4 regions of the Kitasatospora sp. NPDC058046 genome follow, and region 2 is predicted to be linked to each of the others. Evidence: riboswitches for the same ligand, from Rfam matches in the RefSeq annotation. Region 2 holds a riboswitch; each other region holds the start of a gene.
What was found. A riboswitch is a leader RNA that binds a small molecule or an ion and turns the genes downstream of it on or off. The one in region 2 is predicted to bind cyclic di-AMP.
Positions count from the first base shown of each region.

Region 1: another riboswitch for cyclic di-AMP. It lies ahead of ACFVU7_RS04615 (transglycosylase family protein); the one in region 2 lies ahead of ACFVU7_RS29150 (transglycosylase family protein).
Region 3: another riboswitch for cyclic di-AMP. It lies ahead of ACFVU7_RS01305 (NlpC/P60 family protein); the one in region 2 lies ahead of ACFVU7_RS29150 (transglycosylase family protein).
Region 4: another riboswitch for cyclic di-AMP. It lies ahead of ACFVU7_RS20860 (peptidoglycan DD-metalloendopeptidase family protein); the one in region 2 lies ahead of ACFVU7_RS29150 (transglycosylase family protein).

Region 1 covers NZ_JBHVRS010000002.1:134,098-137,548, reverse strand. The annotation lists gene eno (phosphopyruvate hydratase) at 1-328, opposite strand, end outside; gene ACFVU7_RS04615 (transglycosylase family protein) at 683-1,588, opposite strand; cyclic di-AMP (ydaO/yuaA leader) riboswitch at 1,594-1,762, opposite strand; gene ACFVU7_RS04610 (cytochrome P450) at 1,984-3,321, opposite strand.
Region 2 covers NZ_JBHVRS010000016.1:232,752-236,202, reverse strand. The annotation lists gene ACFVU7_RS29155 (hypothetical protein) at 1-783, shown strand, start outside; cyclic di-AMP (ydaO/yuaA leader) riboswitch at 1,234-1,404, shown strand; gene ACFVU7_RS29150 (transglycosylase family protein) at 1,391-2,785, shown strand; gene ACFVU7_RS29145 (hypothetical protein) at 3,082-3,282, shown strand; gene ACFVU7_RS29140 (LacI family DNA-binding transcriptional regulator) at 3,422-3,451, opposite strand, start outside.
Region 3 covers NZ_JBHVRS010000001.1:281,189-284,639, forward strand. The annotation lists gene ACFVU7_RS01300 (C40 family peptidase) at 1-169, opposite strand, end outside; gene ACFVU7_RS01305 (NlpC/P60 family protein) at 397-1,512, opposite strand; cyclic di-AMP (ydaO/yuaA leader) riboswitch at 1,523-1,676, opposite strand; gene ACFVU7_RS01310 (C40 family peptidase) at 2,014-3,051, opposite strand; gene ACFVU7_RS01315 (NYN domain-containing protein) at 3,252-3,451, opposite strand, start outside.
Region 4 covers NZ_JBHVRS010000009.1:296,447-299,897, reverse strand. The annotation lists gene ACFVU7_RS20865 (MFS transporter) at 1-1,458, opposite strand, end outside; cyclic di-AMP (ydaO/yuaA leader) riboswitch at 1,810-2,010, shown strand; gene ACFVU7_RS20860 (peptidoglycan DD-metalloendopeptidase family protein) at 2,013-2,993, shown strand; gene ACFVU7_RS20855 (APC family permease) at 3,346-3,451, shown strand, end outside.

The sequences.
Region 1 (3,451 bases), on a different contig from region 2:
CGTTGGCGCCGAGCGAGGACTTGTCCGGGGTGGCGTCCAGGTCCAGCATGGCCTGGTCGATCAGGCGCTGCTCGGTGGCGTCGTAGCCGACCAGCTCCGGGCCGATCTGCTCGATGACGGCCAGGACGGCCTTCTCGACGCCCTTGCCGAAGTAGCGGTTCTTGTCGCCGTCGCGCAGCTCCAGCGCCTCGAAGGCACCGGTGGAGGCACCCGACGGGACAGCGGCACGACCCGTGCTGCCGTCGTCGAGGCCGACCTCGACCTCGACCGTGGGGTTGCCGCGGGAGTCGAGGATCTCACGGGCTACGACGACATCGATGGACGGCACGAGGCATCTCCTTGCGAGAGCAGGGTCCGGTCTGACGGTGGTGCTGCCAGCAGGACGATTGCGGAGTCGTTACGACCAGAGCCTAACCGCCCGGGCTGCCGTGGCCGCGTCGGCCTCGGTCCCGTCTCACCGTGTGGCCCTGCTACCCACCGGTAGTTCACCTGCTTGTCCCAGCTTGTCCCACCGGAGCGGGCGAATGCGGACGAAGGGGACCGGTAGGACCGGCCCCCTTCGGACGGCGGGGTGGAGCGGCGTCGACGCCGAGCGCTCCGGCGCGGCGGCGGGCGCCCCGGCGGGCACCCCGGTCTCGGGGTGCTGCCGGCCGCGGGCGGTCCCGGCGTCGGGCGGGGCGGCTCAGCCGAGGTGCAGCACCTGGCCGGGCATGATCAGGTTCGGGTCGCCGCCGACGGTGGAGTGGTTCTGCTCGTACAGCGCGCTCCAGCCGCCGGACACGCCCTGGGCGGCGGCGATGGTCGACAGGGTGTCACCGGCACGGACGGTGTAGTCGTGGCCGGCGGCCTGCGGGGCCTGCTGCGCGGCGCGCGGGGCGTACTGCGGCTGGGCGGCGGCCTGGCCGGCGTACTGCTGGTAGACGCTCTGGTGGCTGGTCCAGTACCAGCCGCCGTTGTTCTGGTACCAGTACACCTTGGCGTCGGCGTCCCAGCCGGCCTTGCCGGAGAAGCCCGGGGTCTGCGGCTGCGCCTGCTGCTGCGGGGCGACCTGCTGGACCGGCTGCGCGGCGGGCTTCTGGGCCGGCTTCTGGGCGGCGGGCTTCTGCGCGACCGGCTTCTCGGCGGGCTTGGCGGCGGGCTTCGGGGCCTGCTGCTTGGGGGCGGACTGCGGCTTGGCGTCCGAGGAGGTGTCGACCGAGGCCGGGGCACCGCCCTTGGTCAGACCGGCCTTCTGGGAGCAGACCGGCCAGGCGCCCGGACCCTGCGAGGCCAGCACCTTCTCGGCGACCGAGATCTGCTGGGCCTTGCTGGCCTGGTTGGCCTGCGCCGCGTAGGCGGTGCCGCCGTACGCCTTCCAGGTGCTGGACGTGAACTGGAGGCCGCCGTAGAAGCCGTTGCCGGTGTTGATGCTCCAGTTGCCGCCGCTCTCGCACTGGGCGACGGAGTCCCAGGTGGAGGCCGGGGCGGCGGAGGCGCCGGTGGCGGTGAGGAGCGGCATCGCGAGTCCGACGCCGGCCACACCGGCGACGGCGATGGCCTTCTCGGCCTGGGTGCGACGACGGTGACGGCCAGTTCCAACGAACAGCATGAAGAGGTCCCTCTCCGTACGCCTGCGAGGTGAGCTGTCGGGTTCGGACCGGGAGGTGGCCCGGCCGCCGTACGCGGAAACGATTCCGCTCGGGCGGCTTCACCCCAAGCCGTGGGGAGACGGCAACAAACCTGGTTCCCCCGCCCCTGCCCAGGGTTCTGGTCGGTTTCCCGTGACGCGGCGGGCAGGATTCGGCGTTCCGCGTACGAGGTCCGCAGCTGCGAACTCCAGGGAGAGTAGACAGATCATCAGACCAATCACAAGCTCATATCACCGATATCACACAACAATTACGGCCCGTGTCCGATCGCCTACCAACAGCGGCGTTATGTCCGGATTGATGGGTGTTCACACCCCCGTCGGCGGGCGATCGGCGACGTCCCGTCAGCGCGATCTCAGCAGGTCGGAGGCGTCGAAGAGGCATCCGGAACGAGGTGCGGAGGGGCGTGCGGGGAACGGCTCTCCGGACTGAATTCCACCGGGAGTTCGCGCAGGCCACGCATGATCAGACCACCCCGCCAGCGCAGATTCTCCGGGCTTTCCGCGAGCCGCAGATCGGGCAGCCGGGAAAGCAGCGTGGCCAGCGCGGCACGCCCTTCGAGCCGCGCCAGCGGAGCGCCGATGCAGTAGTGGATGCCGTGCCCGAAGCCCAGGTGGGGGTTGTCCTTCCGGGCCAGGTCCAGGGTGTTCTCCGCCGCGAACCGGGCCGGGTCGCGGTCCGCCGCGGCCAGCACCACCAGCACCGGGTCGCCGACCGGGATGTCCACCCCGCCGATGGTCAGCGGACGGGTCGCGAACCGCCAGGTCGCCAGCTCCACCGGCCCGTCGTAGCGCAGGAGTTCCTCGATCCCGGTCTCCAGCAGCGCGCTCTCCCCGCGCACCACCGACTCCTGCAGCAGCCGGCGCTGCTCCGGATTGCGCAGCAGCGCGTAGGTGCCGTTGCCGATCAGGTTCACGGTGGTCTCGAAACCCGCGAACAGGAGGATGAAGGCCATCGCCGCGGCCTCGTTCTCGGTCAGGTGCTCACCGTGGTCGCCGGCCCGGATCAGGCCCGAGATCAGGTCGTCCCCGAGGTCCGCCCGCTTGCGGTGGATCAGCTCCAGCAGGTACGCCCGCATCCGCTTCACCGCCCGCCCCACGCCGCCGCGTTGGCCCCCGCCGTGGCGGATCATCATCCCTGCCCAGTCGCGGAAGTCGTCCTGGTCCTCGGCCGGCACCCCGAGCATGTCGCAGATCGCGTAGATGGGGAGCGGGAAGGCGAACTCGTGGATCAGGTCCGCCGAACCGCGCTGCGCGAAGCCGTCGATCAGCCGGTCGGTGAGCTGCTGCACCCGCGGCTCGAACTCGGCCACCCGGCGCGGGGTGAACGCCTTCGACACCAGCCGGCGCAACCGGGTGTGGTCCGGCGGGTCGATGTTCAGCAGGTGGGTCATCAGGTCCGCCTGCCGCTCGCCCGGGATGCCCACCCGGCCGGTGCGGTGCGCCTGCCCGCTGTGGTGCGCCGGGTTCTTCGACAGCCGGCTGTCCGCGAGCGCCTGCCGGGCGTCCGCGTACCTGGTCACCAGCCAGGCCTCCACCCCGCTCGGCAGGGTGGTGCGGTGCACCGGGGAGTGCTCGCGCAACCAGGCGTAGGCGGGGTACGGGTCGGCGGCGAACTCCCAGGTGAACAGCTGCGGGGCGGGGGCGTCGGACGACGGGGCGGCGGGCCGGGCGGGGACGGGCTGAGCTGGCATGGACCGACCGTATCCGGTGCGACGGGCCCGCCCTCCCTCCGGCGGGGCGCCGCTTCCCCGCCACTCCTCCGCCGCGCTTCCGCGACCGGACGCGTCGGGCGCGCCAACACTCCATGGCCGGTCCGTGGCC
Region 2 (3,451 bases):
TCGATCGTCCGCACCGAGCAGAACGGCGTCCAGACCGCCGTCGGCTACCTCCCCGGTGACGGTGCGGCGGGCGCGAGCGGCGAGGACCGCACCGTGGCCGAGCTGCTGGCCCTGGCCGCCGAGGCCGGGCGGCCGATGCCCGTCCTGGTGCCGCTGGTGCCCGGCCCGCACACCTTCCTGACCGGGCTTCACGCGCTCGCCGCCGAGTACGGCGCGCCCGTCACCGACCCGCTGGGCCCGCACCCGCTGCTGGCCGAGGCCGTGCACGTCCGGCTCTCCGAGGCCGGGCTGGCCCGGGCCGACCGCGCCCGGCTGTTCGCCATCGCGACCGCCGCGGACGGCGTGGTGCTGACCACCGTCGGCGGCGAGGACGCGGCCGCCGCGGCCGGCATCACCGGCGTGCTGCTGGCCGCCCGGCTGGCCGTGCCGGTCGTCGCCGCCGCGCTCGACGTGCCCGGCTCGGTGGCCGCGGCCGTCAACCACCTCAAGGACACCGGCTCGCAGCGCCCGGCGCTGGCCCCGCTGGTGATCGGCCCGGAGGCGGACTCCGAGCTGCTCGCCACCGCCGCCGAGGAGACCGGCTGCCCGTCGGCCGCGCCGCTGGGCGCCTACCCGTCGGTCGGCCAGCTGATCGCCTCCACCTACCTGGCCTCGCTGCCCACGCCGTCCCCGGAGGACCTGGCACGGGCCGAGGCGGAGGCGGCGGCCGCCGCCGAGGCCGAGGGGGTCGTGGAGGGCTCCCGTGGCGCCCACGCGGCCGCCGAGGGGCCTGGCGGACGATAAGGACACCGCGCGCGGGTTCGCGCGCACCGAAGGGCCCGGAACGGATCGCGTTCCGGGCCCTTCCGCGTACTTCCCCCACCCCGTCCGTCCCGTACGGGAGCCACCCGGCAATGAAGGGGAATGTCCGTTCTGGCGCTATTTGAAAGGAAATAGGGAGCGCGGATTCACATGCTCCGATCGCGACCGCTCCCCCACCCGCCGGAGTGCGCCACTCCGCGATTCGACGCACCGTCACGCCACTCCTGAGGCGGAGCCAGTTGTCGGCTTCCACAACAGCATTGCCTGAAAACGATCATTTACGATCATGGTGAGTGGCAATTTTGGCAGTTTCCACTAAACCGTGATGCACATCACAGTGGTTTGCAGTTTGAACTTAAGTCTGATTAACGTGCTCCCCGTTCGTGACCACACGAACCCGGTCATCCGCAACGCCGAGTCCTGCCGTCGGATGTCCTGGAAGCGCGAAAACGCACCACGGCAGGAGCGGGGGACCCACAGGTAAGTCGCCCCGGACCGCTCTCCGGAACGGTCCAGGGCTAGGGGTGAAGCCGTGCTCACCGCACGGCCGGGCAACTCCAGCCCGAATCCGACAGCTCACCTCGCAGGCGTGGGAGAGGACCACGTCTTCATGCTGCCCACCAACGGCACCCGTCTGTCCGGCCGTACCCGTCGCGTGATCGCCGCCCTCGGCGTCGCGGGCGTCGGCCTCACCGTCCCCTGCCTCACCACCGGCACCGCCTCGGCCGCCTCCGTCGCCACCTGGGACAAGGTCGCCCAGTGCGAGAGCGGCGGCAACTGGAGCATCAACACCGGCAACGGCTTCTACGGCGGCCTCCAGTTCACCTCCAGCACCTGGTCCGCCTTCGGCGGCACGGCCTACGCGGCCCGCGCCGACCTGGCCACCAAGGACCAGCAGATCGCCGTCGCCGAGAAGGTCCTCGCCTCGCAGGGCCCCGGCGCCTGGCCGGTCTGCTCGGTCCAGGCCGGGCTCACCAAGGGCGGCGCCGCGGCCGCCGTTGACACCTCGGCGGGTTCGACCGCCGCCAAGCCCGCCGCGCCCGCCCAGAGCGCCAAGCCGGCCGCTCCGGCCGCTCCGGCCGCGAAGCCGAGCGCCAAGCCCGCGCAGCCCCAGACCCCCGCCGCCAAGCCCGCCGCGCCCGCCCAGGGCGACGCGCAGGCCTCCACCGACTCCGCCGCCTCCGGCAACCGGAGCGACTGGGTGCAGAAGCGCCAGCAGCAGGCCCAGGGCGGCGACTACACCGTCGTCGAGGGCGACTGGCTGTCCGCGATCGCCGACCAGCACAAGGTGCAGGGCGGCTGGCAGCGGCTGTATGACCTCAACCGCGGCACCCTGACCGAGGGTCCGGACACCATCTACCCGGGCCAGCAGCTGTCCTTCGGCGGCAACGGCCAGGCCCGGGCCGGCCAGTCCTCCGCCGGCACGTCCGGCTCGGACTTCACCTGGTTCGACCGCTCGCAGAAGTCCGGCCAGTCCGCGAACGGCGGTGCCGTGAACGCCCAGCCGACCGCGCAGCCCGAGGCCCCGGCCGCCAAGCCGTCCACCAAGCCGGCCGCGAAGCCCGCCACCAAGCCCGCTCCGCAGCCCCAGGCCCAGACGCAGACCCAGGCGCCGGCCGCGACCGGCAGCATGGCCGCCGCGGTCTCCTTCGCCCAGTCGAAGGTCGGTCAGGCGTACGTCTACGGCGGCACCGGCAACGGCGGCTGGGACTGCTCCGGCCTGACCCAGGCCGCGCTGCGCGCCGCGGGCGTCTCCGTCCCGCGCGTCGCCGCCGACCAGGCCGCCGCCAGCACCCACGTCTCGCTGGACAGCCTCCAGGCGGGCGACCTGCTGTTCTGGTCCAACAACGGCAAGGACTCCGGCGTCTACCACGTCGCGATCTACGTCGGCAACGGCAAGTACGTCGAGGCCGCCAACCCGAGCTCGGGCGTCCGCGAGCAGAGCATCGCCAACTGGGCCCCGGACTTCGCCGGCCGGGTCTGAGGACGGCGCACGGTCCACGGCGCACGGCCGACGGACGGCCGGTAACAGCTGACGGGTAACAGATAACAGCTGACAGCTTTCAACATCTGTCAGCTGTTATCCGTCAGCTGTCGGCCGTCGTCCGAACGCTGACCGCCCACCACCCCCGGGGAGAGTCTGGTCGCTCCTCCCCGGGGGTTCCGGCGTTCCCGGGGCCACGGCGTGCCCGACCGTTCCCGACCGCGGTTCCGCCCCGTTCCGTGGTGGATCGCCGCCCCAGCGGGCATGCTGCTGCTCTGCACCCGAGGAGGAGTCACATGGCCCAGGTCACCGTCACCCTCGACGCGAACCTCGCGATCGACGCGATGATGCTTTCCGGCACCAAGAGCCCCCAGGACGCCGTCGAGCTGGTCCTGCGCGACTACCTGGCCCGCGGCCGCCGCACCGAGACCCGTACCGGCGAGGCCGCCGACGGGCACCGCCTGACCGCCGACCGCCCGACCGCCCAGGAGGGCTGACCCACCCCACGGCCCGCCACGGTCCGCCACGGTCCGGCACGGCCTGCCACGGCCCGCGACGGCCGACCGCGCGCACGCCGACGGGCCCCGGAGAGCGATCGCCCTCCGGGGCCCGTCCGACGGCCGTGGCGGCCGGGGTTCAGCGCGCGCAGGCCCCGGTGGACCCGCG
Region 3 (3,451 bases), on a different contig from region 2:
CGTCGTACAGCTGCTCGACCTGCGTCTTGACGTCCTGACGGTCGCCCGGGTCGGGGCTGGCGGGGGCCGCCTGGGCGCTGCCTCCGGTGGCCGCGCCCAACGCGGTGGCGGCGGCCGCGGTCAGCACCAGCGCCCGGGTGAGCAGTTGGGAACGGCGGTGCACGGGCATGGCGGCAGCGGCTCCAATCCTGCGGCGCGGCCCCCGCCGCCGCACCGGGACGGGCGGCCGTCGAGCGGGAGTCCGGTGGCAGACGTTAGCGAGTCCGGGCAAGCGAGTCCAAACCCCTCCCAACCCGAATATTCACTCCCCAATCGGACATCAGATCGAGCCGCCGGAAAAGCCGCAGGCCCGGCCTCCCCTGGGGGAGACCGGGCCTGGAGACGTCCGAGCGGGGATCAGACCCGCACGATGCCGGTCAGCGGCATGTTGGTGACCGCCTCGTAGCGCACCGACGCGCCCGGCTTGGGCGCGTGCAGCACCTGGCCGTTGCCGGCGTAGATGCCGACGTGGTGGGCGTCGGTGTAGAAGATCAGCAGGTCGCCGGGCTGGGCCTTGGAGAGGTCCGTCCCGAGCCGGGTGCCGGCCGAGGCCTGCGCCTGCGAGGTGCGCGGCAGCGACACGCCGGCCTGGTTGTACGCCCAGACCATCAGACCGGAGCAGTCGAAGGAGCCCGGGCCGGTGGCGCCCCAGACGTACGGGCTGCCGATCTTGGAGGCGGCGGCGGACAGCGCGGCGGCACCGCGCGAGCTGCCGGGGGCCACGTTCACCGGAGCGGTGGTCGTGGGGGCCGAGAGGCTGCCGCGGCTGTTGTCGCGGGAGGCGCGGTCGGCCTGCTGCTGCTGGGCCTGGGCGGCGTCGGCCTTGGCCTTGGCCTCGGCGGCGGCCTTCTCCTCGGCCTGGCGCAGCGCCTGGCGGTCCTGCTCGGTCAGCGTGTTGAGCAGGTCCTGGGCCGCCTTCAGCTTGCCCTGGACCTCGTCCTTGGAGGCCTTCAGCTGCTGGGTGGTCGACTCCAGCTCGGCGAGCTTGCCCTGGGCCTCGTTGCGGTCCTGGTCGAGCTTGCGCTGCTGCTCCTGGAGCTCCTTCAGCTGACCCTTCTGGGTGCTGCCGGCCTGGTTCAGCGCGTCGGCCTGGCTGAGGAAGCTGTCCGGGCTGGAGGAGAACATCAGCTGGACGGTGGGGGATATCCCCCCGTTGCGGTACTGCTCGCCGGCGATCTCGGCGAGGCCGCCCTGGAGCTCGGTGACCTGGGCCTGCTGACGGGCCACCTGGTCCTGCAGGCCGGAGACCTGCTTCTCCAGGTCCTGCTGCTTGGCCTGGGCGGCGTTGTAGTTCTCGGTCGCGACCTCGGCCTGCTCGTTGAGCTGGTCGACCTGCCCCTTGACCTGTTCCTTGGTCGGCTGCGGGTCCGCGTGGGCACCCTGCGCGGAGAGGACGACGGCTGCGGCGGCGACGCCGGTCAGGATCGAGACCCGGGCGCGGCCGGCGGGCTTGGGACGACGATGGGACGCCACGAAGGCGGACTCCTTCTTCCTACGGCCGCCTACCGGGTGAGCTGACGGGTTCGGGCCGGAAGCATGCCCTACGACGCCTCACGGCCGTTCCACCGGCCGACCTGGCGCCGATTCACCCCGGAGGAACGTGGTTCCCCGGCTCCGCTCCGCAGCGCCCCCTACCACTGGGCTCCCCTGTCGGACAGTCGCTTCGACCTGTCCCGCTGCCTTGCGAACTCGACGGTAACCACCGCCGCCACCCTGGCTGGGCGATCGACAGTGCGGTGGTTCGGAGCATGACCCTAGTAACTGAACCGTGATCGGTTCAAATCCTTGTCAGAAAAAAGACAGAAGATTACCCAAGTTCCTTTGTGAAAATGACCGATGGTGACCATTGACGCACACAAGGCTGATCGGTTCTCACCATGTGGTCGTCGAAGGGCCGGAAACCCGAAACGCCACCCCGAACGGGGGTGGCGCTTTTCACAGGCCCCCGCGGGAGCCCCCGGGCGTGTCGGGCCGTCAGACCCGGCGGATGGTGTTGATCGACATCGCGTCGGCCTTCATCACCTTCACCACGTCGCCGGTGTGCGGCGCGTGGACCACCATGCCGTTGCCGATGTACATCCCGACGTGGTGCATGTCGGGGCCGTAGATCACCAGGTCGCCCGGCTGGGCCTGGTCCAGCGAGGGGATCCGGGTGCCGTAGTGGCCCTGCTCCTGCGAGGTGCGCGGCAGCGAGACGCCCGCCTGCCCGTACGCCCAGACCATCAGGCCCGAGCAGTCGAAGGTGGTCGACCCGGTGGCGCCCCACACGTACGGCGAGCCCTGCTTGCTCATCGCCTTGGCCAGCGCCGTGGCCGCGTAGCCGCTGGCCGGCGGCAGGCTGCCGAGGTCGACCCGGTCGCTGCCGCGCGAGGCGCGGTCGTCCTGCGCCTGCTGGGCCCGCAGCGCCGCGCGGTCGGCGGAGCTCAGCGAGTTCAGCAGGTCCTGGGCGGCCTTCAGCTTGGTGTTGACGTCCGACTTGGCCTGGTTCAGGTCCTTGGTGGTGGTGTCCAGCGAGGCGAGGACGGCGGCCGCCTCGGTCTTCTCCTGGTCCAGCCGGCGCTGCTGGTCCAGCAGCCCCTTGAGCGCCTCGGCCTGACTGGTGCTGGCCTGCTGGACGGTGGAGGCCTTGTCCAGGTAGCCGGACGGGTCCGAGGAGAGCATCAGCTGGACGGACGGGTCGATGCCGCCGCTGCGGTACTGCTCGCCCGCCACCTCGGCGAGGCCGCCCTGGAGCTGGGTCATCTGCTCCTGGCCGCGGGCCACCTGGTCCTGCAGCTGGTCGGCCTGCTTGCGCAGCTGGTCGGCCCGCTCCTTGGCGCCGTTGTACTTCTCGGCCGCCTGCTCCTGCTCCTCCTGGAGCTGGTCGATCTGCGCCTTGACGTCCGTCTTGTTCGGCTGCGGCGCGGCGTGCGCGGCCACCTGGGCGGAGAGGGCGACCGCGGTCGCAGCGGCCGCGGTGAGCACGGAGATCCGTGCGCGGCTCGGCTGCTTGGGACGGCGGTGGGAGGCCAAGGGACCGGCTCCTTCTTCCAACGGGCTCACCTGATGGGATGAGATTCCGGAAAATAGGTTTGACGCCAGACCCTAGTGAAGATCTATCCGTTTTGCCACTCCCCCGAAGGCGTGAACTCCGGTCCCCACACTGACTTCACCGGACTCGCACAATGCTCCGAAACAGGCCCTGACCAGGCATCATGCGAACCTCCCCGGGTTCAGGGCCGGGCCAGTCGGTTCAGCAGCAGCACCGACGCCACGGGGCGCGCGCCCGCCTTCCGCACGCCCTCCGCGACCTCCCGGTCGGTGGACACCACCACCACCGGACGGCCCTGCGGCTCGGCCCGCACCAGACGGCGGATCAGCTCGTCGGCCGTCTCCCCGGTCCGGCTGAACCGCACCCGGACCCCGCGCGGTG
Region 4 (3,451 bases), on a different contig from region 2:
CGCCGGACCGGTGGCGGGGCCCTCGCGCGTCGTGGGGACGTGGCCCGGGTCCAGCGGCGGGGTGGTGGTGCCGCACGGCCAGTCGCAGTTCGGCTCGGCCACCTGCTGGTCGTCGGCGGCGAGCACGTTGCCCCGTACGGTCGCGAGGGCGATCAGCCCGCCGGCGGCCAGCAGGCCCGCGCAGATCAGCATCGCGGTGTGGAAGGCGGAGTCGACCGAGGAGGGCACCCGGTAGGCGTCGCCGCTCAGCCCGGCCAGCGCCGGGAGGGCGGCGACCGCGAGCAGGCCGGCCGCGCGGGCGGCGGCGTTGTTGACCCCGCTGGCGATGCCCGCGTGCCGGACCTCGACGGCGGCCAGCACGGTCGCCGTCAGCGGTGCGACCAGCAGCGTCATGCCGCAGCCCATCACCGTGACGGAGGGCAGCACGTCCACCCAGTAGGAGGAGTCCGGGCCGACGCGCAGCATCAGCAGCACGCCGGCGGCGCACAGCAGGGGGCCGACGGTCAGCGGGATGCGCGGGCCGATCCGCTTGCCGAGCCGCCCGGCGCGCGCGGACAGCAGCAGCATCAGCACGGTGATCGGCACCAGTGCGAAGCCCGAGACCAGCGGCGAGAAGCCGGACACGATCTGGAGCTGCACCACCAGCAGGAAGAAGACGCCGCTGAACGCCGCGTACACGCACAGGGTGACCAGGTTCACGGCGGTGAACAGCCGGGAGGAGAACAGTCCGAGCGGCAGCATCGGATCGGGCGCGCGGCGCTCGACCGCCACGAAGGCGACGCCGAGCGCCACTCCGAGCACCCCGCTGACCCAGACGGCGGGGGACAGGCCCTCGCCGGCCGCCGTCAGCGCGTAGGTGATCGCGCCGAGGGCGAGGGCGGCGAGCACGGCGCCGAGGACGTCGAAGCGGCCGGAGGCGCCCTCGTCCCGGCTCTCCGGCACCGACCGGGTGGTGACCGCGATCACGGCGGCGGCGAGCGGCAGGTTCAGCAGGAAGATCCAGCGCCAGCCGGGGCCGTCCACCAGCCAGCCGCCGAGGAAGGGGCCGACCGCCGCCGACACCCCGCCGAGGCCGGACCAGAGCCCGACCGCCGCCGAGCGGTCGTCAGGGTGGAAGACGGCCTGGAGCATGGCGAGCGAGCCGGGGGTGAGCAGCGCCCCGCCGATGCCCTGGACGGCGCGGGCGGCGATCAGCACGTGGATGTTCGGCGCGGCGGCGCAGGCCGCGGAGGCGACGGCGAACCAGACCACGCCGATCAGGAAGACCTTGCGCCGCCCGTAGCGGTCGCCGAGCGCGCCGCCGAGCAGGATCAGGCCCGCCAGGGTGAGCAGATAGGCGTTCAGGGTCCATTGCAGGGACGCGAGGGAGGCGCCGAGGTCGGCGCCGATCCGGGGCAGCGCGACGTTCACCACGGTGCCGTCCAGCATCGCCATGCTGGAGCCGAGCACCGTCGCCATTAGTACCCAGCGACCCTGCGCGGTGCCCAGGCGCAGGGTGCCGGCCTCGGAGGTGGCCACGGGCGAATCCTGCGCTGCCGAGGCGCACGTGACAAGGGTCACCGGTGGGTGTGTTGGCGGCTGGCGGTGCGTGAGCGGACGGGTGCGCGGCGTGGCCGATCTCGGCGCAGGGTCGTGGATCAGTGGCGGGGGGTGAATGGGTTGTGTACGCACCGTGGGCCCGGGCCTGCGGAGGGTCACTGGGACAGGGGGGATCGTTGCCGTTTCAAGAGATCGACATTGCTTCACCCGAACGGATGGGTTTTAGTTCAGCGACCGCCCGGCCAGTCCGGACGGATCCGCCGGGTGGAACGCCGAGTCCTGCCGCTGCCCGGTGGTTCGAAACGAACTCTGTACGGCAGGAGCGGGGGACCCACAGGTAAGTCGCCGGACCGGAGTTCGCGCCTCAGGGCGCGGGCGTCCAGGACCGGCTTGGGGTGAAGCCGCGCAAGCGGCCGGGCAACTCCAGCCCGAACCCGACAGCTCACCTCGCAGGCGTCGGAGAGGAAAATTCCATGCCTGCACAGGCTCGTCGTATCGCCCTGCCCCGCGCCGCCCGCATCGGCATCGCCACCGCCGTCACCGGTGTGTCCTTCGCCCTCCCGCTCGTCACCGCGATGAGCGCCCAGGCCCACACCCCGGCCGCTCCGGCCGCCGCCTCCACCGAGGCCAAGCAGGCCACGCAGGCTGCCGCTCCGGCCGCCCAGGCCGCGCAGGAGAGCTATCGCGTCGTCAGCGGTGACACCCTGTCCAAGATCGCCGACGCCAGGAACGTCGAGGGCGGCTGGCACGCGCTGTACGAGCAGAACCGCTCGGTCGTCGGCGCCGACCCGAACCTGATCTTCCCGGGCCAGCAGCTCGCGCTGTCCGGCCACGCCGCCGCGCCGGCCGCCGACGCCGCCCCGGCGAAGCCCGCCGCTCCGGCCAAGCCCGCCAAGCCGTCCGCTCCGGCGACCCAGGCCGCCAAGCCGCAGGCCCAGGTCCAGGTGCAGACCGAGGCCGCCAAGCCGTCCGCGCAGCTCGAGACCCAGCTCCAGGTCGCCGTTCCGGCCCAGGCCGTGACCGCGACTCCGGTCGCCGCCGCCACCTCCGGCTTCGTCGCCCCGCTGGCGAGCCCGCGGCTCGGCACCGCCTACGGCGTGGCCGGCTCGATGTGGGCCTCCGGCCACCACACCGGCCAGGACTTCGTCGCCTCCACCGGCACCCCGCTGCGCGCCGTCGCCAACGGTGTCGTGGTCAAGGCCGGCAACGGCGGCGCCTACGGCAACGAGGTCGAGATCAGGCTCGCCGACGGCCACTACGCCGAGTACGCGCACCTCTCCTCGATCGGCGTGAGGATCGGTCAGACCGTCACCGCCGGCCAGCAGATTGGCCTCTCCGGCGCCACCGGCAACGTGACCGGCCCGCACCTGCACTTCGAGATCCGCAACGGCTCGGAGTACGGCTCGGACATCAACCCGGTCGCCTACCTGCGCGCGCACGGCGTCGCGCTCTGACCCCGAGGGCTTCGAGCTCCGGGGTACCAGGAACCACCGCCGTTGCGGGCGAACCGATCGCCCGGGATGGTCCTGTCGGGTGACCGCTCGACCGGGTGATCGCCGCACGGCGGACATGGGCGCGGGACACGCCCAGGCCGGCCCGGCCGCATGAGGACCTCCTCGTGCGGCCGGGCCGGCCGCTTTCGTTCCCGGGCCCGCCGGGGTGTTCGAGCGATCGAACGAAGCGTCAACTCCGGTGTCCCGCAGGGTGGTCGCCGGGATCTCCGGGCGCCTCCGGGGCGCCATGCTGGCGGACGGTCAGCGCCCGGCCGGTCCGGCGGTCGGGCGGGCCGGGAGGCGAGGAGGCCGGATGGCGGTCCGCAGCGGGGGCGTGGCGGGGGAGACGGCCGGGCGGGAGCGGCCCGGGGCGGGCGGGGTCGACCGGCTGAAGGCGGACTCGGTCGGCCTGGTCGGCG